3 regions of the Noviherbaspirillum agri genome follow, and region 3 is predicted to be linked to each of the others. Evidence: predicted binding sites of a transcription regulator. Region 3 holds the regulator's gene; each other region holds the start of a gene.
What was found. The regulator sigma-54, encoded in region 3, starts transcription at its own class of promoters, with help from an activator protein. The targets are predictions, from matches to a motif close to TGGCANGNAANCTGCTTT.
Positions count from the first base shown of each region.

Region 1: a site for sigma-54 is predicted at 6,194-6,211, ahead of ACYVIA_RS05910 (TorF family putative porin). Genes of this name have one in related genera too.
Region 2: a site for sigma-54 is predicted at 3,956-3,973, ahead of ACYVIA_RS13680 (nitrate/nitrite transporter). Genes of this name have one in related genera too.

Region 1 is NZ_BAAGWA010000003.1:64,931-72,357, forward strand. It holds gene ptsP (phosphoenolpyruvate--protein phosphotransferase) at 1-254, opposite strand, end outside; gene ACYVIA_RS05880 (HPr family phosphocarrier protein) at 278-547, opposite strand; gene ACYVIA_RS05885 (PTS sugar transporter subunit IIA) at 571-978, opposite strand; gene gshB (glutathione synthase) at 1,102-2,043, opposite strand; gene gshA (glutamate--cysteine ligase) at 2,055-3,353, opposite strand; gene amt (ammonium transporter) at 3,599-5,020, opposite strand; gene ACYVIA_RS05905 (P-II family nitrogen regulator) at 5,031-5,369, opposite strand; gene ACYVIA_RS05910 (TorF family putative porin) at 5,387-6,133, opposite strand; gene ACYVIA_RS05915 (accessory factor UbiK family protein) at 6,370-6,612, shown strand; gene ACYVIA_RS05920 (YifB family Mg chelatase-like AAA ATPase) at 6,616-7,427, shown strand, end outside.
Region 2 is NZ_BAAGWA010000007.1:39,947-47,373, forward strand. It holds gene ACYVIA_RS13665 (nitrate reductase) at 1-526, opposite strand, end outside; gene nirD (nitrite reductase small subunit NirD) at 523-882, opposite strand; gene nirB (nitrite reductase large subunit NirB) at 1,189-3,627, opposite strand; gene ACYVIA_RS13680 (nitrate/nitrite transporter) at 4,011-5,225, shown strand; gene ACYVIA_RS13685 (protein kinase domain-containing protein) at 5,323-7,026, shown strand; gene tsaD (tRNA (adenosine(37)-N6)-threonylcarbamoyltransferase complex transferase subunit TsaD) at 7,212-7,427, shown strand, end outside.
Region 3 is NZ_BAAGWA010000005.1:233,632-241,058, forward strand. It holds gene ACYVIA_RS11710 (deoxyguanosinetriphosphate triphosphohydrolase) at 1-936, shown strand, start outside; gene ACYVIA_RS11715 (enoyl-CoA hydratase/isomerase family protein) at 1,003-2,094, opposite strand; gene hpf (ribosome hibernation-promoting factor, HPF/YfiA family) at 2,685-3,032, opposite strand; gene ACYVIA_RS11725 (RNA polymerase factor sigma-54) at 3,144-4,625, opposite strand; gene lptB (LPS export ABC transporter ATP-binding protein) at 4,643-5,383, opposite strand; gene lptA (lipopolysaccharide transport periplasmic protein LptA) at 5,385-5,933, opposite strand; gene lptC (LPS export ABC transporter periplasmic protein LptC) at 5,971-6,564, opposite strand; gene ACYVIA_RS11745 (KdsC family phosphatase) at 6,561-7,088, opposite strand; gene ACYVIA_RS11750 (KpsF/GutQ family sugar-phosphate isomerase) at 7,088-7,427, opposite strand, start outside.

The DNA of each region.
Region 1 (7,427 bases), on a different contig from region 3:
GAGAGGATCAGTGCATGCACGTCGATGAACGCGCCGAGCTCGGCCGGAGCGTCCTTCGGCAATTCATTCCAGATGGTCTGCAGTTCCTTGTGAACAGTGGCAATCGCCTTTTGCAGGCGCTGCACTTCCGCCTCCACCTGTTCTTGCGGAATCAGGTAATGCTTGACGTCGAGCGCGGCCGGCGCGAGCAGGTGCGCGCGGCCGATGGCGATGCCGCGTGAGACCGGGATACCGTGGAGCGTGAAGGAGGCCATTGCGGTGTCAGAACGTGTATGTCCTACTCGCCTTCGCCGAATTTATTCTGGATCAGCTCGGCGATCGCGTCAAAGCATGCCTGCTCGTCGGCGCCATTGGTCTCGAGAAGGACTTTGGATCCCTTGCCGGCGGCCAGCATCATCACGCCCATGATGGACTTGGCATTGACGCGGCGCGCGTTCCGGGTCATCCACACTTCGCTCTGGAATTTTGCGGCGAGCTGCGTCAACTTGGCCGATGCACGTGCATGCAACCCAAGCTTGTTGATGATTTCAATTTCCTGTTGAATCATGTCTGTGTTTCTAGTTCTGGTTTTCAGGTCGGGGAAAGCCGCACGCGGTTGTCCACCCGGACAGCGCCGCTCTGGCCGCCGGCCAAGGCCATTTCGACGACTACATCGAGCGTGTCATTGCGATAGGTAAGCGCGCGCAGCAACATCGGCAGGCTGATACCGGCGATTACATCGATGCGTCCCGGGTTGCTGAGGCACAGCGTACAGTTGGAAGGCGTGCCACCCATAACGTCAGTGATGACGAGCACGCCGGTGCCATCATCCAGCCGCTCAATGGCCTCTTGCGCAAGACGGTTGACTTCGGCGGTATCCTGGTCGGCGCGCACGTCGATTGCCTCCATTCTCTCCGGCCGGGCACGAAACACATGCGTGGCCGCTTCAATGAATGCAGCGCCCAGCGGTTCGTGCGTCAAGAGGAGAATACCAATCATGCTAGCCCCGGCCTAAACTGGTCGACGCCACCGCCGACTCTGGTGAATATGCGCGAGGATCCGGAGCAAAACCGGTTGCCGCCATCGCCATGCACGGCGTGCGGCATGACGAGTGCAAGAAAATCACTGACACTGCTGCTCAAGCGCATCAATGAACATGCCGGCCACATTGAAGCCTGTCTGTTGGGCGATCTCTTGGAAGCAGGTCGGACTGGTGACATTTATTTCCGTCAAATAATCCCCGATAACGTCCAATCCTACCAGCAATAGGCCCCGCGACAAAAGAAGTGCTGCAAGCCCCTCGCCGATTTCACGGTCACGATCGGACAACGGCTGTGCCACGCCGAGGCCGCCGACGGCGAGGTTGCCGCGCACTTCCCCACCCTGCGGAATTCGCGCCAGGCTGTACGGCACCACCTTTCCACCGATCAGCAGGATGCGCTTGTCACCCTCGGTGATCTCGGGGATGAAACGCTGCACCATGATCGTATGCCGACCGTTTTCGGTCAGCGTCTCGACGATGGAGCCCAGGTTCAGGCCCTCTTCCTTCACGCGGAAAATGCCGGCACCACCCATGCCGTCCAGCGGCTTGAGGATGATGTCCTTGTGCTCGCGGTGGAAGGCGCGCACGCGGGACTCGTCGCTAGTCACCAGTGTCGGGGCCGTAAACTGCGGAAACTGCGCGATGGCGAGTTTTTCGTTATGACTGCGAATGGCTTGCGGCCGGTTGAAGATGCGCGCGCCCTGGGTTTCCGCCACCTCCAGCAGATACGTCAGGTAGATGTACTCCATGTTGAACGGCGGATCCTTGCGCACCATCACCGCGTCAAACTCGCTCAGCTGCATCGCCATCGGTGCTTCGGCGCGATACCAGTCGTCGGCGTCACCGGTCAGCGTGATCCGCTCAGCGTTGGCAACCACCGTTCCTTCATGGAATGCCATGTGCTTCTGCTGGAACGCGTAGACTTCGTGGCCGCGCTTCGCCGCCTCGGCCATCATTGCGTAGGTCGTGTCCTTGTAGGTCTTGAACTGATCAAGAGGATCGGCAAGAAAGGCGAATTTCATGCGTCCGCCCCTCAGTAAATTTCAGGATTGGGATCCGTCTTTTCCAGCTCGATCGACGCTGCCAGCAAGGCCATGCGTGCGACCACGCCGTACATGTAGAAACGATTCGGCGGCGCGGTGCCGGGCTTCGCCTGCAGGTCAGGTAGCGCATGCTGCTGCGCGAAGGCGAGCGGCACGAAATGCATGCCAGGCGAATTCAGGTTCTCATCGATGCCGCGCTCGGCATGCACGCGATAGAAACCGCCGACCACATAGCGGTCGATCATGTACACCACCGGCTCGGCCACGTTGTCGTTGATCTGCTCGAACGTGTGCACGCCCTCCTGGATGATCACGTCGTTCACTTCTAGGCCTTCCTTCACCACCGCCATCTTGTTGCGCTGCTTGCGGTTAAGGTCCTTCACTTCGCTCGCATCCTTGACCGTCATGATGCCCATACCGTAGGTCCCGGCGTCCGCCTTGACGATGACAAAAGGTTTTTCCTTGATGCCGTATTCCTTGTACTTCTTGCGGATCTTCGTCAGCAGCATATCCACATTCGAGGCAAGACATTCCTCGCCAGTGCGTTCATGGAAGTCGATCTGGCCGCACTTGGCAAAATACGGATTGAGCATCCAGCCGTCGATGTCGATCATCTTCGCGAAGCGCTTGACCACCTCATCATAGGCGGCGAAATGGTTGGTCTTGCGCCGCACTGCCCAGCCGGCATGCAGCGGCGGCAGCAGGTTCTGCTCATGCAGGTTTTCGAGAATGGACGGGATGCCGGACGACAGGTCGTTGTTGAGCAGGACCGTGCACGGGTCGAAATTCTTCAGGCCGACACGGCGACCGTTCGCAATGCGCTCCAGCGGCTCGAGCAGCAACGAGCTGCCGTCGGGCAGGTCGATCTGGGTCGGCTCCTTGATGTCCTCGGACAGCGAGCCGAGCCGCACATTAAGCCCGGTCTGCCGGAAGATCTGCATCAGCCGCGCGACGTTCTGCAGGTAGAAAGTGTTGCGCGTGTGGCGCTCCGGGATCAGCAGCAGGTTCTTGGCATCGGGACAATATTTTTCGATTGCGGCCATCGCGGCCTGCACTGCCAGTGGCAGCATTTCCGGCGACAGGTTGTTGAAGCCGCCGGGGAAGAGATTGGTATCGACGGGCGCAAGCTTGAAACCGGCATTGCGCAGATCCACCGAACAATAGAACGGCGGGGTGTGTTCCTGCCATTCGAGGCGGAACCAGCGTTCGATCGCCGGCGTCGCGGCCAGCATTTTCTTTTCGAGGTCGAGGAGCGGGCCATTCAGGGCCGTGACGAGGTGGGGAACCATATAAACCTTTGCCGTATAAGCATTTTTGCAAGAGGGAGTGCTGCCGATTCTAACGGTATTCGCTGTCGAGCGCCTGCAGATGCTTGTTGAAGAATCGGGTTATCCGGGACCTGTTTCACATTTGACAAGAAGCAGGCCGTGCCATGAGGCATGTATATCCGGGCGGTTCGGCAATTTTAAAGTGCGGCACGAAAAAAAACGGCGCCTCCGCAGAGGCGCCGTCAAAAACCCTCGGGAGACAGCAATCAGGCGTGATAGGCGGACTCACCATGGCTGGTGATATCCAGGCCTTCGCGTTCCTGCTCCTCCGGCACGCGCAGACCGACCACCAGATCCACCAGCTTGTAGGCGACATAGGCCACCACGCCGGACCATACGATCGTCAGCAGCACGCTTTTCAGCTGCACCCACAACTGATGGCCGATGAGGTAATCGGCACCTTGCACGCCGCCCAGGCTGGGCGCCGCGAACACGGCGGTCAGGAGCGCACCGATGATGCCGCCCAGGCCATGGACGCCGAACACATCAAATGCGTCATCCGCACCCAGCATCCTCTTCAGGCCGCCTACACCCCACAGGCAGACGAGGCCAGCGATCAAGCCGATGATGATGGAGCCCATCGGGCCGATGAAGCCGGCCGCTGGCGTCACGGCGACCAAGCCCGCGACCGCACCGGAAGCGGCACCCAGCATCGAGCCCTTGCCCTTGAAGAGAGCTTCACCCGCAATCCACGACAGCGTGGCCGCGCCGGTTGCAAGAATGGTGTTGATGAAGGCCAGGCCGGCGACACCGTTGGCAGCACCGGCGGAACCGGCGTTGAAGCCGAACCAGCCTACCCACAGCAGTGAAGCACCCACCATGGTCAGCGTCAGGCTGTGCGGCGTAAGCGCTTCCCGGCCAAAGCCAATGCGCTTTCCGACCACGTAGGCGCCAACCAGGCCGGCGATACCGGCATTGATGTGCACCACGGTTCCGCCGGCGAAGTCGAGCGCGCCATCCTTGCCCAGCAGTCCGCCGCCCCACACCATATGCGCCATCGGGACGTAGCTGAAGGTGAACCAGACCACGGAGAACAGCAGCACCGCCGAGAACCGGATGCGTTCGGCAAAGGAGCCGACGATCAGTGCGCAGGTGATGGCAGCAAAGGTCGACTGGAAGGCCACGAACACAAACTCAGGGATCGTAGGCAGCGCCCCCGACATCGTATCGGCAGCAATCCCCTTCAGGAACAGCTTGTCAAAACCGCCGAAGAAGCTGCCTTCGCCGGAGAACGTCAGCGAATAGCCGTAGATCGCCCACAGGATCGTGATGAGCGCGAAGATGACGAACACCTGCATCAGCACGGACAGCATGTTCTTCGAACGCGCCAGGCCGCCATAGAAGAGCGCAAGCCCTGGAATGGTCATCAGGATGACCAGCATGGTGGAGGTCAGCATCCAGGCGGTGTCGCCGCTGTCGAGCTTGGGCTCTGCCGCCGGCTCGGGGGCAGCTTCAGGGGCCGATACCGCAGTCGGCGCGGCCGGAGGAGCCTCCGCAGCGGGAGCCGCAGATTCAGCCTGGGCAGTAACGGTAGCAACCGGCGCATCTTCGGCAAGCACCGGCTGCAGGAATCCGACCGAGCAGATGAATGCCGCAGCCGTCAGGAAGCGGGAAAATGGTTTTTTCATGGAAGTCTCCTCAGAGTGCGTCTTTGCCTGTTTCGCCGGTACGGATGCGGATGACCTGCTGCAGGTCGTACACGAAAATCTTGCCGTCGCCGATCTTGCCGGTGCGGGCCGCGCCCTCGATCGCCTCGATCACGCGCTCGACGATCGCGTCGTCCACGGCGGCCTCGATCTTTGTCTTGGGCAGGAAATCGACCACATACTCGGCACCGCGATACAGCTCGGTGTGGCCCTTCTGGCGGCCAAAGCCCTTGACCTCGGTGACGGTAATGCCCTGCACGTCGATCTCCGACAGCGCTTCGCGCACTTCGTCCAACTTGAATGGCTTGATGATTGCAGTAACCAGTTTCATTGCGAACCTCTTATGGATCAGAACGTTTTGGATAGAGAGAGCACCGCCGCTGTCTTGCTGACATCCTTGGACTTGCTGCCGCTGGTGTTGGTATAGGTGTAGCTCGCCTCGTCCGCATTGGAGCCCACGAGCGCCACGCCCAGCGTGGCAAAGCCGAAGTCACGCGACAGGCTGACCTTGTAGTCGGTGTAGCTGTAGTCGCCGTAGTTCTTGAACTTCTGGCGGCCGGCATGAAAACCCAGCACGGTCTTGTCGGCGACCTCGAAGTTCGCATTCAGGTCGAGGTAATAGGAGCCGTCCGCATTCTCGAAACCGAAATAGTCGTCGCTGATCGCATGGCTGTACTTCGCTGAAAACCACTTGTAGGTTGCGCCCACGTACAGTTCAAGCGCATCCGGCTTCACACCGGCAATGCGTGCTCCCGGGTAGTAGTACTTAAGCAGACCGACATCGGCCGTCAGCCTCGGCGCCGGCTCAAACTTGTAGCCACCGTAAAAATCCATTTCGAGGCTGGCGCCATCCGGATACTGGTTGCCGCTGACGTTGGAGTTCCAGTTGCCGACATAAAAACCGCTGCTGTGCGCATAGTCGAAACCGCCTTGTATGGTCGGCTTGCGGAAAGTCTGGGAAATACCGCGGAAGCGGTAGTCGCTCGCTAGCGTCAGGTTGCCGGTAAAGGTATGATCGGACGCAGCCGCTTGCTGTGCGAAAGCAGACGATGAAAAGGCAGCGAACACGGCAGCAGCAAGAATCATTTTTTTCATGGCGTTCCCTTTTATGGTGTTGGGTTGAAAAAATGCGGCGAATTGCATTTTTCCAACTGTTTAGCAGGACTCATGCCACCTTTTTTCGGTGCGTTTGCGTTATCATTTTTGCCATTTCGGCAAGACGCGCACATTCCTTGCGCCCGTTTCCGGTGATGTAGCGCAAGGCACGCACCACACTGAGGCGCATGCGTGCTGCTCGCACCATCAATGTGCGCCGTTCACTCAGGACTATCATGGATCGCAACAACTTCTTTAACGACCTGCAGGCAAAGATCAGCCAGGCACTTGAAAACTCCCCCGCCAAAGACATGGAGAAGAACGTCAAGGCTATGCTGACGCAAGGCTTCTCCCGCCTTGATCTCGTTACCCGCGAAGAATTCGACGTACAGGCACAGGTGCTGGCCAAGACCCGCGCCAAGCTGGAAGCACTCGAAGCCCGCGTCGCCGAACTCGAAGCGCAACTGCGCAAACCCTGATCGATGAGTCTTGCGGTCCTGAAGAGTCGGGCGCTGGCCGGCATGCATGCGCCCGAAGTGACCGTCGAAGTGCATCTCGCAAACGGTCTGCCTTCCTTCACCATCGTTGGTTTGCCGGAAACCGAGGTGAAGGAATCGAAGGACCGTGTACGCGCCGCGTTGCAGAACGCACGATTCGAATTTCCCGCCCGCCGCATCACCGTCAACCTCGCGCCCGCCGACCTGCCGAAGGAGTCCGGGCGTTTTGACTTGCCGATTGCGCTCGGCATCCTCGCTGCCTCCGGGCAGATGCCGGCGGACGATCTCGACCGCTACGAGTTCGCGGGCGAGCTGTCCCTGTCGGGCGAACTGCGCCCGATTCGCGGTGCGCTGGCGATGACTTACGCGATGCACCGTGCCGCGGACGCTTCCGGCAAGCAGCGCGCATTCATCCTGCCGCGTGCCAACGCAGATGAGGCGGCACTCGTCCGCGATGCCGCAATTTTTCCCGCCGATTCGCTGCTGCAGGTTTGTGCGCACTTCGCGGCGACCGACAGCGACGCACGTCTCGCGCGCCATCGTGCGCAAGCCGACGCAGCGCGCCCCGTGTATCCGGATTTTTCAGACGTCAAAGGCCAGGCGCAAGCAAAGCGCGCATTGGAGGTCGCAGCAGCAGGCGGGCACAGTGTGGTGATGGTCGGGCCGCCCGGCACCGGAAAATCGATGCTGGCAGCGCGCTTTCCCGGCATCCTGCCACCGATGACCGACGAGGAAGCACTGGAGTCGGCGGCAGTGCAGTCCTTGAACGGGGGCTTCTCCATCTCGCGCTGGAAGGC
Region 2 (7,427 bases), on a different contig from region 3:
CGATGAAGATCACCTCGGCGTGCTCGATATCCTCGTAACAGGCCGGCGGCGCGTCCGCACCCAGCGTCTGCTTGTAACCGGCAACGGCACTCGACATGCAGAGGCGCGAATTGGTGTCGATGTTGTTGGTGCCGACCAGTCCCTTGGCCAGCTTGTTGAAAACGTAATAGTCCTCGGTCAGTAACTGGCCGGAGATGTAGAAGGCCACGCTGTCGGGCCCGTGCTCGCGGATCGTGGCGGCGAACTTGTCGACCATAAAATCCAGCGTGGCATCCCATGTCGCACGTTCGCGTTCAGCGCCACGCGTCGTCCGCAATTCCGGATAAAGCGCGCGTGCCTGCTGTTGCAGTACCGGGTTGGCGGTCAGGTGCAGCGTGCTGCCCTTGGTGCAGAGGCGGCCGAAGTTGGCAGGATGGTCGGGATCACCGCGCACGCCGATGATCTTTTCACCGTCGCTCTGCACGATGACGCCGCAACCGACCCCGCAGTAGCAGCAGGTCGCCCTGGATTCGCGCAAAACAGTCATGCAGCCTTGGCCTCGATTGCGAGCGTGTTCAGCTCCTCCACATCGAGGAACACCAGGCCGTCTTCCACCTTCACGCTGAACTTCTGCGTGCAGCCCTCGTCCGGTGCGGTTGCACATCCGGAATCAAGCTCGATGTTCCAGTTATGCAACGGGCAGGCAACGCGCTCGCCGAAGACAATCCCCTGTGACAGCGGGCCGCCCTTGTGCGGGCAGCGATCGAGCAGCGCGAACACCTTGTCCTCGCTGTTGCGGAATACGGCGACGTCGCCGCAGGCATTGGCAGCGCGCTTAACGACGCGTGCGCCGAGTGCCGGGATATCGTGGACCTTGCAGATTTCTTTCCATTGTCGAGACATTGCATTTCCCTATCTTGTGTTTGGCCGATGTAGCAAATACGTTGGATACACCTAACTGTCCTATGGCTGGCTTGCATCAAAGTGGCACAGTAGAGTTCCCTCCCCCATGCAGGGGGAGGGCTAGGGTGGGGGTAGTGAGGTCGAATCATCGCTGACGATATCGCAACCACACTACCCCCATCCCAACCTTCCCCCTGCAAGGGGGAAGGAGCCCAATCAAGCAGCCGCATGTAGGGTGCGCTCTGCGCACCGGTTCTTGTGCTGGCAGTGGCGGTGCGCGAAGCGCACCCTACCTGCCTGCACCTATTACGCCGTAATCGGCTCGAACTGGCGCGTATCGACCAAGGCCTTTTCCTTCTCGTGCCACGGGTCCGGCTCGCCATCGAGCGCAAACAGCAGGCGCTCATACAGCGCCTTGCGGTTTTCTGCGTCGTCCAGCACTTTCTTCTTCACATAGTCGAGGCCGACGCGCGCAATGTAGTGCACCGTGCGCTCCAGGTACCAGCCTTCTTCCCTGTACAGCTGCAGGAATGCGCCCGAGTACTCGAGCACTTCTTCATGCGTTTTCACCTTGGTGAAGAAATGCGCGACTTCGGTCTTGATGCCACCGTTGCCGCCGACATAGATTTCCCAACCGGAATCCACACCAATCACGCCGACATCCTTGATGCCGGATTCGGCGCAGTTGCGCGGGCAGCCGGACACGGCAATCTTCACCTTGTGCGGCGCGTACATGCGCCACAGGCCGCGCTCCAGCTCCTGCCCCATGCGGGTCGAATCCTGCGTGCCGAAACGGCACCATTCGGAACCGACGCAGGTCTTCACCGTACGCAACGCCTTCGCATACGCATGGCCGCAGGGCATGTCGAGATCAGCCCACACACCGGGCAGGTCTTCCTTTTTCACGCCGAGCAGGTCGATGCGCTGGCCGCCGGTCACCTTCACCGTCGGGATCTTGTACTTGTCGACGACGTCGGCAATGCGGCGCAGCTCGGACGCGTTGGTCTCGCCGCCCCACATGCGCGGTATCACCGAGTAGGTGCCGTCCTTCTGGATGTTGGCATGTGCTCGCTCGTTGATGAAACGCGATTGCGGATCGTCCTTCGCTTCATGCGGCCAGGTGGAAAGCAGGTAATAGTTGATCGCCGGCCGGCAGGATGAGCAGCCGTTGGGCGTGCGCCATTCCATGAACTGCATCGTGTCGGCGATCGTCAGCAGCTTGTTGACCTTGATCGCGTCACGCACTTCCTGGTGCGTGCGGTCGGTGCAGCCGCACATTGGCTTGACCTTTGCAGACGATGAATAGTCGCCGCCGACGGTGGCGGAAATGATCTGCTCCACCAGCCCTGTGCAGGAGCCACAGGATGCCGATGCCTTGGTGTGCTTGCGCACATCCTCCAGCGTGAACAGGCCCTTCTCCTTGATCGCCTTGACGATAGTGCCCTTGCACACGCCATTGCAGCCGCAGACCTCGGCGTTGTCCGCCATCGAAGCCGCCTTGTTGACACCCGCATGGCCCGCATCACCCGGCCGCCCAGTGTTCGACTCGCCAAACATCAGCGTGTCGCGGATATCGCCGATGTCGCGCGCCTCGCGCAGCAGGTTGAAATACCAGCTGCCGTCCACCGTATCGCCGTACAGGCAGGCGCCGACCAGCTTGTCGCCCTTGATTACCAGTTTCTTGTACACGCCGCCGATCGGGTCAGACAGCACGATTTCCTCCGTGCCCTCGCCGCCCATGAATTCGCCGGCGGAAAACAGGTCGATGCCGGTAACCTTCAGCTTGGTCGACGTGACCGATCCCTGGTAGCGGCCGATGCCGAAGTTGGCGAGATGGTTCGCACAGACGCGCGCCATTTCAAACAAGGGAGCGACAAGTCCATAGGCGGTACCGCGATGGTTCACGCATTCGCCGACGGCATAGATGCGCGGGTCGTAGGTCTGCATCGTGTCGTTGACCACGATGCCACGGTTGCAATACAGGCCAGCCGATTCGGCGAGTGTGGTGTTGGGACGGATGCCGACGGCCATCACGACGAGCTCTGCGGGTACTTCGAGACCATCCGTGAATCGGATTGCCTTCACATGTCCTTCCTCGTCACCGACGATTTCCTTGGTGTTCTTGTCGAGCAGGAATTTCAGGCCGCGGTCTTCCAGCGACTTCTGCAGCATCTTGCCCGCAGTCGGATCGAGCTGGCGCTCCATCAGCCAGGTCGGCAGGTGCACGACAGTCACGTCCATGCCGCGCAGCTTGAGGCCGTTGGCCGCTTCCAGTCCGAGCAGGCCACCGCCGATGACGATGGCATGCTTGTGCTTGCCGGCCGCCTCGATCATCGCATTGGTGTCCTGGATGTCGCGGTAGGAGATCACGCCCTTCAGGTCCTTGCCGGGCACCGGCAGCATGAAAGGATTGGAGCCGGTCGCCAGCAGCAGGCGGTCGTACTCTGCAACCGTGCCGTCCTCGGCAATCACCTGGCGCTTGATGCGGTCGATCCTGACGATCTTCTTGCCGAGATGAAGGGTGATGTTGTTTTGCGCATACCAGTCGACATCATTGAGCATGATGTCCTTGATAGTTTGCTCGCCGGCCAGCACCGGCGACAACAGGATGCGGTTGTAGTTTGCGTACGGCTCTGCGCCGAACACCGTGATGTCATAGATATCCGGTGCAATCTTGAGCAACTCCTCCAGGGTGCGCACACCCGCCATGCCGTTACCGACCATGACCAACTTCAGCTTCTTCATTAAAGCTCCTTCTTTGCCGGGCCTCGCCATTGAAGCCGCTTGATAAACGTTTCCGAAAACGTATTAGCAAGACAGGTGCCAGCGATACGTTCCGCAAGAACGCACCGCGATGAAGACGTTGTCGCACCGTAGAGGTGCGAACGCACAGCGCAATGCATGCCCCGCACAACATCGAAGCAGTCCCGCACTTATACGGGCGCACCAGCAACGTACAGTTTCCGAATGCTCGCCTCGTTAATGTGCATGCAGGTACAAACAGCGTGCATCTAACGTGCACGCCCCACATATCCATGGTGCATGGACCGCAAATATGCGGCGTGGGGGCGAATGGCATGGCGCTTGCAATGCGCAGCCGGGACACCACTCTCGTGCAAAGGAGAATCATGAAATCATCGTCATTCTGGAAGGCGGGCCACACGCCGACATTGCTTGCTTCATTCTTTTACTTCGACCTGAGCTTCATGGTCTGGGTGCTGCTCGGGCCGCTTGCGATCCAGATCTCCACGGATCTCGCCCTTACGCCCGCACAGAAGGGGCTGATGGTGGCAACGCCATTACTCGCCGGTGCACTGCTGCGCATCGTGATGGGCGTACTGGTCGATCACCTGAAGCCGAAGAAGGCCGGCGCCATCGGCCAGGTGATCGTGATCGCCGCATTGGGATGGGCCTGGCTCGGGAAGCTGGATTCCTATGAGGACATGCTTGTGCTTGGTGTGCTGCTCGGCGTGGCCGGTGCCGCATTCGCGGTGGCGCTGCCGCTCGCATCGCGCTGGTATCCGCCGGAGCACCAGGGCACGGCGCTGGGCATTGCGGGCGCCGGCAACTCCGGCACGGCGTTCGCAGCACTGTTTGCGCCGTCGCTCGCCGTCGCGTTCGGCTGGCAGAACGTATTCGGCTGGTGCCTGATACCGCTCGCCGTCGCATTCATCGTGTACATGGTCTTTGCAAAAGATTCGCCGAGTGCGCCACCGCCAAAGGCGATGATCGAATACCTGCATGTATTGAAAGACAAGGACGCGTGGTGGTTCATGTTCTTCTATAGCGTGACCTTCGGCGGTTTCTCCGGACTGGCCTCGTCGCTGGCGATCTACTTCAACAGCCAGTACGGGCTGTCGCCTGTCACCGCAGGCTATTTCACTGCAGCCTGCGTGTTTGCCGGCTCGCTGGTGCGCCCGCTCGGCGGCGTGATCGCGGACCGCATCGGCGGCATCCGCACCCTGTCCTTGATGTATCTGCTGGCGGGCACCTTCCTGTTCATCGCCAGCTTCGGCCTGCAATCGGCGGCGTTGGCGCTGACAGTATTCGTTGCCGCGATGCTGGCACTGGGCACCGGTAACGGTGCGGTCTTCCAGCTGGTGCCGCAGCGCTTCCGCAAGGAGATCGGCGTGATGACAGGCTTGGTCGGCATGGCCGGCGGTGTCGGCGGTTTTTATCTCGCGTCGAGCCTGGGTTATTCCAAGCAGGCAACCGGCAGCTACCAGCTTGGCCTGACGCTGTTCTCGGCGCTGGCGGTTGCCGCGCTCGTCGGCCTGTCAGTGGTCAAAGGCCGGTGGCGCACGACCTGGGGAAGTGCTGCCATGACGACCGCAAAGATCTGATATCGTCATCTGGCGTCTTTCTAGTGCGCGGCGATCTCGCGGTCGCCGCGCTTTCGTTCAATTTTGCTTTCCACCGCCGTCCATGGCGGAATGAAACATGTCCCTGTCCGTCAGCATCGGCCACGCAACCCGTACCGGCCCGCGCGAGCGTAATGAAGATTTCGTCGGCATGGTCACGCCCAATGAGCCGGACCTGTCCAGCAAGGGATTGATTGCGGCGATTGCCGACGGTGTGTCTGGCAATGAAGGCGGCCGGGAGGCGTCGGAATACACGGTGCGCGGGCTGCTCACTGACTACTACGCCACGCCGGACACCTGGCCTGTCACGCAATCGCTCGACCGCGTGCTCAGGGCGATCAACAGCTGGGTGCAGCAACAGGGATCGGTGCGAAGCGAGCTCGCCGGCATGGCGACCACGCTGACCGCCGTGGTACTGCGCGGCGGCTTCTACTATTTTTCGCATGTGGGCGACACCCGGCTGTACCTGCTGCGTGCCGGGGTATTGACGCGCCTCACGACTGACCATGTTTGGGACCGGCCGGAAATGCAGCACGTGCTCACGCGTGCTGTCGGACTCGATTCGCGGCTTGCGGTCGATCACGGCATGGGAGAGCTGCACGAGCGGGACGTCTTCCTGCTCGCTTCCGACGGCGTGTGGGCGAGCATCACCGAGTTCGACATTACGCTGGAACTGTCGCAGCTCGCGCTCGGGCAGGCGGAGGCGACCGCAACAGCGGAAGCGCTGGTCGAGGCGGCGCTCGCCGCCGGCTCATCCGACAACAGCAGCGCGCTGGTGCTGACGGTGGAGGCGCTGCCGGAAGAGAACCTGCGCGATGCGCTGTCCGGCTCATTGCAGCTGCCCGTGCCGCCAAGGCTCAAGCCGGGCCAGACGATCGACGGCTACGTCGTCGATGCGCTGATCCACGCTTCGCAGGCGACTCTGCTGTACCGCGTCAGCGATCCGAAGTCGCAACGCCAGCTGGTGCTGAAAACCCTGCATCCGGATCGCGGAGACGACGCGCAGGAACGCTCCGCCTTCGCGCATGAGGAATGGCTGGCGAAACGCGTCGTGGCGCGCTTCTTCCCGCAGGTGATTACGCCAGAACAGAAGAACTACCTCTACTACCTGACCACCTGGCATGCCGGCCACACGCTGCAGCAAAGGCTCGATACCGGCGCGCACTTCACCGCGCCCGAGGTGGTCGCGCTCGGCAGCAAGCTGGTCCGCGCGATCGGCGCACTGCACCGGCGCAGCATCATTCATCGCGACATCAAGCCTGCGAATGTGCATCTCGGCGACGACGATGAACTGCGCCTGCTCGACCTTGGCGTAGCGATGTCCGGGCTGGAGCAGGATGGGATTGTTGCCGCTCCGCGTGCCGGCACGCCATCCTTCCTCGCGCCGGAGCAGTTCGATGATGCGCCGCCTTCAAGGCAAACCGACGTCTATGCCGCGGGTGTCACGCTGTATACCACGCTGACGCGCCGCTATCCGTATGGCGAGATTGAACCCTTCCAGCGGCCGAAGTTTGGCGAGCCGGTCCCGCCGAGCCGTTACCGGCCCGACATCCCGTTCTGGCTGGAGAATGTACTGCTGAAGGCCGTCGCACGCGATCCGGCGGACCGTTTCGAGACGGCGGAGGAATTCCTGCTGGCGCTGGAACGTGGAGCAAGCGCACCGCTTGTCGCACGCCGCTCCACGCCACTCGCAAAGCGTGATCCGACGGGCGTATGGCGGGCGATCGCTATCATTTCCGTCGTAGTGAACCTGTTGTTGCTGTATCTGCTCGTGGTGCGGTAATGCTCCGTCAAGAAACTGGTTAGCCCTTGTTGCGGAGCCGGCGCAACGCCAGCCCGGCCAACCGGTCGGACGGCATTTCCGAACCGTTTGCAATCATTCATCGGCGCCCGGGAATCATAGGATTGACCGGAGCTTTCCTTTAGAATAGGGCTTTGCAAAAGCTTGCCCAACTCCCCTTCCCTCCTATGCTTGTCCTCGGCGTCGAATCCTCCTGTGATGAAACCGGTATTGCGTTGTACGACACACAACGCGGCCTGCTCGCGCACGCGCTCCATTCCCAGGTGGCGATGCACGAGGAATACGGCGGCGTCGTGCCGGAGCTCGCATCGCGCGACCACATTCGCCGCGCGATTCCGCTGCTGGAACAGGTGCTGAAGAATGCGGACGTGCCGCGCACTGCG
Region 3 (7,427 bases):
GAAGTCGCACAGATCGCACGTTCCATCGCGCGTAACCTGCGCCTGAACGAAGACCTGGTTGAAGCGATCTCCCTTGCCCACGATCTCGGACACACACCGTTCGGACATGCTGGCCAGGAGGCGCTGAACGGGTGCATGAAGAATTATGGCGGCTTCGAACACAATCTTCAGAGCTTGCGAGTCGTAGACGAACTTGAGGAGCACTACGGTGCGTTTAACGGACTGAACCTCATGTTCGAAACACGCGAAGGCGTCCTCAAGCATTGTTCTGCGGCGAATGCAACCAGGCTGGGCGACATCGGTCAGCGTTTTATCGACAATAAGCAACCCACGCTGGAGGCGCAACTCACGAATCTGGCCGATGAGATCGCCTATAACAACCATGACATCGATGATGGTCTTCGGTCTGGGCTCCTTACAACTACCCAGTTGGGCGAAGTCGATTTCTGGGCGCGTCATCGTAGCGAGGTCGAGTCTGTCTACCCGGGAATCAACGGTCGGCGTGCTGTACATGAAACGATTCGTCGCATGATCAACGCATTGATTGTCGATCTCATCCAGACCTCACAAGCACGCATCCAGGAAGTTCAGCTAAAGCACGTCGACGATGTGCGCAATGCGCCACCGCTCATCGCTTTCTCGGACGAGATGCGCAAGGAAGCCGTGCTGCTCCAGCGATTCTTGCGCCAGAACCTTTATCAGCACTACCAGGTAAATCGCATGACGAGCAAGGCACGGCGGATCGTCAGGGAGCTGTTCGATGCCTTCATGCAGGAGCCGAGCTTGCTGCCGCTCGATTATCAGGTACACGCAAGCGACGGTGGCCCCGAACGCGAGCGCACCCAATCCCGGAAAGTCGCCGACTATATTGCCGGCATGACGGATCGGTATGCAATGCGCGAGCATCGCCGCTTGTTCATGATCGGCGAGATCTAATCAATCTTCTTGCCGAACCAAAGGTATGCCAGGCATCACGACTGCTGCCCAGCGTGCACTCTGTTTTTATTCGAGGTGACGCAACGGGTGCGCGTGAGCCGGCCAGGCGGGAGCGAAGAATTGGCTGACCATCTCTGGCGTGACATCGTTCAACGACTGCGGATTCCACTTCGGGGCATTGTCCTTGTCGATCACCACCGCACGAATACCTTCCAGAACCTCGCCGTGCTCGAAGCTACGCCGGACCATCGTGCGCTCCAGGCGCAGGCAATCGGCGACGCTCATGCTGGCACCAAGACGCAACTGCGCCAGGGTTACGCACATCATCAACGGCGATCGCTTGTTCATCACAGATAACGTCTTTTGCGCGAACTGGCTCGCATCTCCAGCCAGCGACGCGCAGATCGCACGAACATCATCATGGGCGAAATGCCTGTCGATTGCGTCGCGTTCGGTAGCCAGCATGCTCCTGGCCGGATCGGCCTGCGACCGGAACGGTTCTGCAAACGCCTGCACGGCCTGGCGAATGTCGCCTGCGGTGTGGGTTACCAACAGTTCCAGCAGTGCGGGCAGTTTCTCCACGGGTACGAACACATCCGCCAGGCCGGCGTAAAGCGCATCCGCTGCACTGATCGTTTCGCCCGTTACGCCAAGATATGCGCCAATCTGGCCGGGTGCCCGGGAAAGGAAATAACCCCCGCCGACATCAGGGAACAACCCGATGTTTACTTCGGGCATGGCCATCTTGGTACGTTCCGTCACGACGCGCATGCGATTGCCTGTCCCGGCTTGTGCCACGCCCATTCCGCCGCCCATCACGATGCCATCCATGAAGGCGATATAGGGCTTAGGATAATAGTGGATCAGGTGGTTGAGCGCATATTCCTCGGTGAAAAAGTCCTCGAGAAGTGCGCTGCGGCCTTTCGGTGTGCTCGATCCGGCTTCGTAGAAGAATCGGATATCGCCGCCGGCGCAGAATGCCCTTTCGCTGGTGCTGTTGATCACAACCGCGTGAATGGTCTCGTCGGCACGCCAGGCGAGCAAGGCTTTCGTCATCGACCGGATCATGTCGAGTGAAAGCGAATTCAGAGCCTTGGGGCGGTCCAGGGTAATAAAGCCTGTTTTGTTCTTGACGGAGAGTTGGACGAGGTCAGTCATGTCGGAGCATTTTCATCAATGAAGGTCGGGCTATTTTATCGAGAATGGAAAAGGCAAGCAGTCGCTGCACTGACATTTTGCATTTGGTGCTTGTGCGCTTGTCGTCAGGCTCGCGACAACAAAAAGAAAAAGGGGCATCGAATCAAGCCTCTCGCTTAACCTGTTGAAAGCGGTTGATTGACCGGGCAAATAGCCCCGTAAGTTCAACGACTTACGGGGCTTTCTGTTTGTCGAACTCAATCACGCCAGAGGATGCTGAACCTAGCCCGGCTCCAATGGTGCTCAAAAGGGTCGACGCTGAACTCACAGCAGGCGCACGGCGTCTGTTGCGGATAAAGTTCAGCGAGCCCCGCTGATTTCCAAGGCACAGATTATCGTTTTGGCCGGTCGGAAGGTTCCTGCAGTTCGCTTATACCCCTGCATTCGCCGCAGCACCTTGGCGACCCCGACCAATGAAAAAAGGCCGCATCCTTGCGAATGCGGCCCTTCAATCAGCCTTTGGCTATCCCAAAACCTTCAACAGGTTAAGCGAGGGGCTTGGCATCGAATGCCCCTTTGCTTATCCGCCGATTGCCACTCGCGCGACTTGCTCAGGTCGCCGCAGGTTGCTCTACCATGCGCTTGATGCCTTCGTGCTGATGATCCTGGACCTTGGTCTTGTACTTGAGAACCTGGCGGTCCAGCTTGTCGACCAGCAGATCGATCGCAGCATAGAGGTCTTCGGCAAAGCTCTCCACATGAATCACATTTCCTCTCAAACGCAGGTTGACCTCGGCACGCTGTCGTTTCTCCTTCTCTGACGGTTTTTCAACACCCAAGATGACTGCAACATCAATGACATGATCGAAATGACGTCTGATTCGCTCCAGCTTCGTATTCACATACTCGCGAATAGAAGGGGTCAGTTCGAGATGATGTCCACTGATTATCAGATTCATACAGCGCTCCTATGGATAGTGTCGCTGGCGGTTCGCAACGTGCCCGATTGCATCTCCGCGTAGCAGGCTACGCCGGAACACAGCAACAAAGACAACACTACAACACGATAATTACAGGGATTTTCGCAGGTTGACTGGAGGGATCTTGAGAGCTTCGCGGTACTTCGCCACCGTGCGCCGCGCGACGACCATGCCTTGTTCTCCCAACATGTCTGCGATTTTGCTGTCAGAGAATGGATTCTTTGGGTCTTCTGCTCCTATCAATTGTTTGATCAGTGCGCGAATCGCGGTTGATGAAGCTTCTCCCCCCGCTTCGGTCGCCACATGGCTGCCGAAAAAGTACTTCAACTCGAACATGCCGTGAGGGGTGAGCATGTATTTCTGAGTTGTCACGCGAGAAATAGTGCTCTCGTGTAAGCCCAGTGTATCAGCAATTTCACGCAAGACAAGAGGGCGCATCGCCACTGCGCCATGCGAGAAAAAGTTGCGCTGTCGATCCACAATCGCCTGGGCCACACGCAGGATCGTGTCGAAACGCTGGCGCATGTTTTTGATGAGCCATTTCGCTTCTTGAAGCTGCGAAGTAAGCGATCCCTCACCTTTGTTTTGCTTCAGGATATTCGCGTACAAGGCATTCACACGCAGCCGGGGCATGACGTCATGGTTGAGCATCACCTGCCAACCGTTCTTCGTGCGCTTGACGATCACATCGGGAACGACATAGTCCGACGTGTCGGATGCGAACAAGGCACCTGGATGTGGATTGCACTGCTTGATCACATGCTGTGCCTCGCGCAGGTCTTCCTCATCGCAGTCGAGAACTTTCTTCAGCTTGTTGAAATCGCGCTGGGCAAACAAGGCAAGATGGTTCTCGACGATGTCCAGCGCGCGGCGCCGCGTCACCAGTGGCACCTTGGGGAAGCGCCTAATTTGGATTGCCAAGCATTCGGAGGCATTGCGCGCGCCCACACCAGCAGGCTCGAAGCTCTGCAACAATTTCAGTGCGACCGACAACTCCTCCGGCTCGACCTCCAGCTCTTCCGGCAAGCGTGCATGGATTTCTTCCAGCGACTCTTCGAGATAGCCATTGTCATTCAACGCATCTATGATCAGTTCCACCAACCCACGGTCACGTGGCTCGCGTACGGTTACCCGCATCTGCTCCAGCAGGTGTTCACGCAGCGTCGTTTCATGTGCTTCGAGCTGCGGACGGGCTTCATCATCTTCCGGTGCTTTCGATGTACGAGCCACATCGTCAAAGCTCCATTCATTTTCACTGGCGGATGTCCCTTCGGAGGCATCGTTGCCCGCAAAAGCAGCTTCTGTTTCGTCGGCGCCGGACGAGCCGTTGGCATCCGTCACTGGCACATCGCCGCTGCTCGTTGTTCCGGGGCTGATCGCGCCATCAGCAAGCAGGCGCACAGAATGATCAAGAGGATCATCGACCCGCTCGAGGAGCGGATTGTCGGACAGGATTTGTTCCAGCTCCTGATGCAGCTCCAGCGTCGACAGTTGCAGCAGGCGTATCGACTGCTGCAACTGGGGCGTCAGTGCCAGATGTTGCGAGATGCGAAGTTGGAGTGTCTGTTTCATGCCTGTTTGGTTCTTCCTTACATCCGGAAGTGCTCACCCAAATATACGCGCCGTACGGACTCGTTCGCAATGATGTCGTCCGGTCTGCCGCTGGCCAGGACCGAGCCCTGATTGATGATATAGGCGCGGTCGCAAATGCCAAGTGTTTCACGCACGTTGTGGTCGGTAATGAGCACTCCGATCCCGCGCTCCTTCAGAAAGCGTACGATACGTTGGATCTCGATGACAGCAATTGGGTCCACCCCGGCGAAAGGTTCATCCAGCAGTACGAACCGAGGGTTGGTTGCCAGCGCGCGTGCAATTTCCACGCGCCGCCGTTCTCCGCCTGATAGCGACAAGGCCTGGTTCTCGCGCAAACGCTCAATCTGCAGGTCGGCCAGCAAGTCGTTCAGGCGCTTGTCAATTTCGGCACGGTTTAGCGGCTTGCCGTTGACACGTTGCAGTTCCAGTACCGCCCGGATGTTTTCCTCGACGGTCAGCTTGCGGAATACCGATGCTTCCTGCGGCAAATAGGACAAGCCAAGCGTGGCACGCCGGTGAATCGGCAGGCGCGAGATCGCCGTCCCATCGAGATTGATTTCTCCTGCATCGGACGGTACCAAGCCGACAATCATGTAAAAGGACGTTGTCTTGCCGGCGCCATTGGGGCCCAGCAGGCCGACGACTTCGCCACTTTCCACCTGAAGCGATACATCATGCACCACCTGACGAGAGCCGTAACTCTTCTGCAAGCCGCTGACGGCCAGTGTGCTTGTCATGTCATTGATCCTTTGACTCGGTGCGCGGCTGGATCGTCGCCTTGATCCGACCGCCACCCGGCTTGCTTTCGCCGGTTGCCGTGTTGTTGACCGTGAAGAACTCGGCGCGGCTGTCATATGAAATGAATTCGCCTTCCACTTCATCGGTCGGCTTGCTGCCTTCGAGGCGACGAATCATCGCCTTGGAAAACAGTTTCACGATTTCCGTCTTGCCATCATATTCGATACGTTCTGCGTGTCCCTCAACCCATTGGTTAGGGCCGGCATCGCGTTTTTGGCGGAACGTCGCAAGTCCGCCGGCCGGTGCAAGGAGAGTGGCGAACTGATAGCCGGCCGGATCCTGCGTCACAATCATCTTGTGTGCTCGCATGGTTAATGTGCCTCGGGTAAGAACCACATTGCCGGTGAATGTATTGATCTGTTTTACGTCGTCGTAAGCCATCTGATCGGCCTCGACATTGGTTGGCTTGTCGGAGTCGGCTTTCTCAGCGTGTGCGTTGCCGGTGGCAACGGCCGTCAGCATCAACAGCAACAAGAAAAAACGTTTCATGAACAATCTCGAAAGTGATGCATCAAGTTATATCGGATTAACGCAACGGGGCTTGATACGTGCCATGAACATTGCTTGTCAAACGTAGTTCGCGCGTCGCGTTATTCACATACATGCCGGTGCCGGTCAGTTTTGATTGGCCTAGCGTGATTTCCGCAGGCTTATCCGTCTTGACAACATCGTCATCGGGCAATAAAAGCAGGTAATCCGATGCAACATGCATCGGCTCAACATCTGGAGCTGCCGGGCGATCGAGATGCACGTTGTCATACATATGCACCTCGCTGCTGTCGCTGTTGATCGTTGCACGATCCGAGCGCAGGGTTATCGGCGGATTCGCCTTGTTCAAATTGCTTACCACCGGCTGAACGATGTCGTAGGAGTCGTCTAGTGGATTGTGCGTCATCTTGTCGCCGGAAAAATGGTACTGAGCTTTTCCTTCCTGCGATATTTTGACGTAGCTGAATTTCTCGACGTAAAAATCCGGCTCGGTCCTCTCCACTGCCGGCAGCACATCTTCCGTCGCACGGCGCATGACCTCGTACAGCCAGAAACTGCCGAGCGCCAAGCCGATCATCAGTACCAATACAGCGGCAAGGCGAACCCGCCTTGCCGTGCGCGCATCGTTCATGCCAGATACGGCGCCAGAGCCGCCTCGTAATTACCTTGCGCCCGCATGATGAAATCGCACAATTCGCGGGCGGCGCCCCGTCCGCCGGCTGCCTGTGTCACGTAATGCACACGTGACCGGACTTCCGGATGGCCGTTGGGGACGCTCGCGGCAAAGCCGGTTCGCAGCAGGATCGGCAAGTCGATGACGTCGTCGCCGATGAATCCGCAGGCGCTGGCAGCGATGCCGGTTTGCGAAAGCAGCTGCTCGAATGCAACCAGCTTGTCATGCACGCCTTGCTGCACATGTCGAATGCCAAGGTCGGCGGCACGACGGGCGACAATCTCGGATTTGCGGGCGCTGATGATGGCGGTGGCCACGCCGGACTGCTGCAGAAGCTTGATGCCGTGCCCATCGAGGACATTGAAGGTCTTGATGGTTTCGCCGTCCGGGCCGTAATGCAGGCTGCCGTCGGTCAAAATGCCATCCACGTCGAAAATCATGAGCCGAATGCGCGCGGCCCGGGCGACAGCGTCCTCCTGCATCAGATCACCTTTGCGCGCGTGAGGTCGTGGATATGCAATGCGCCGACGAGCTTGCCCTCGGCGTCGGCGACCAGCAGTTGGTTGATGCGGAATTGTTCCATCAGCTCGACGGCCTCGACGGCCAGCTGGTCCGGGCCGATCGTACGCGGGTTCGCATGCATGACGTCGGCCATCTTCAGCTTGCCGAAGTCCTGCGCCGCTTCGATCAGACGACGCAAGTCGCCGTCGGTGAAGATGCCGAGAACGCGGTTTGCCTCGTCGACGATAGCCGTCATTGCCATGCCTTTGTTCGTGATTTCCAGCAAGGCCCTCGGCAACGGGGTATCCGCCGCAACTGAC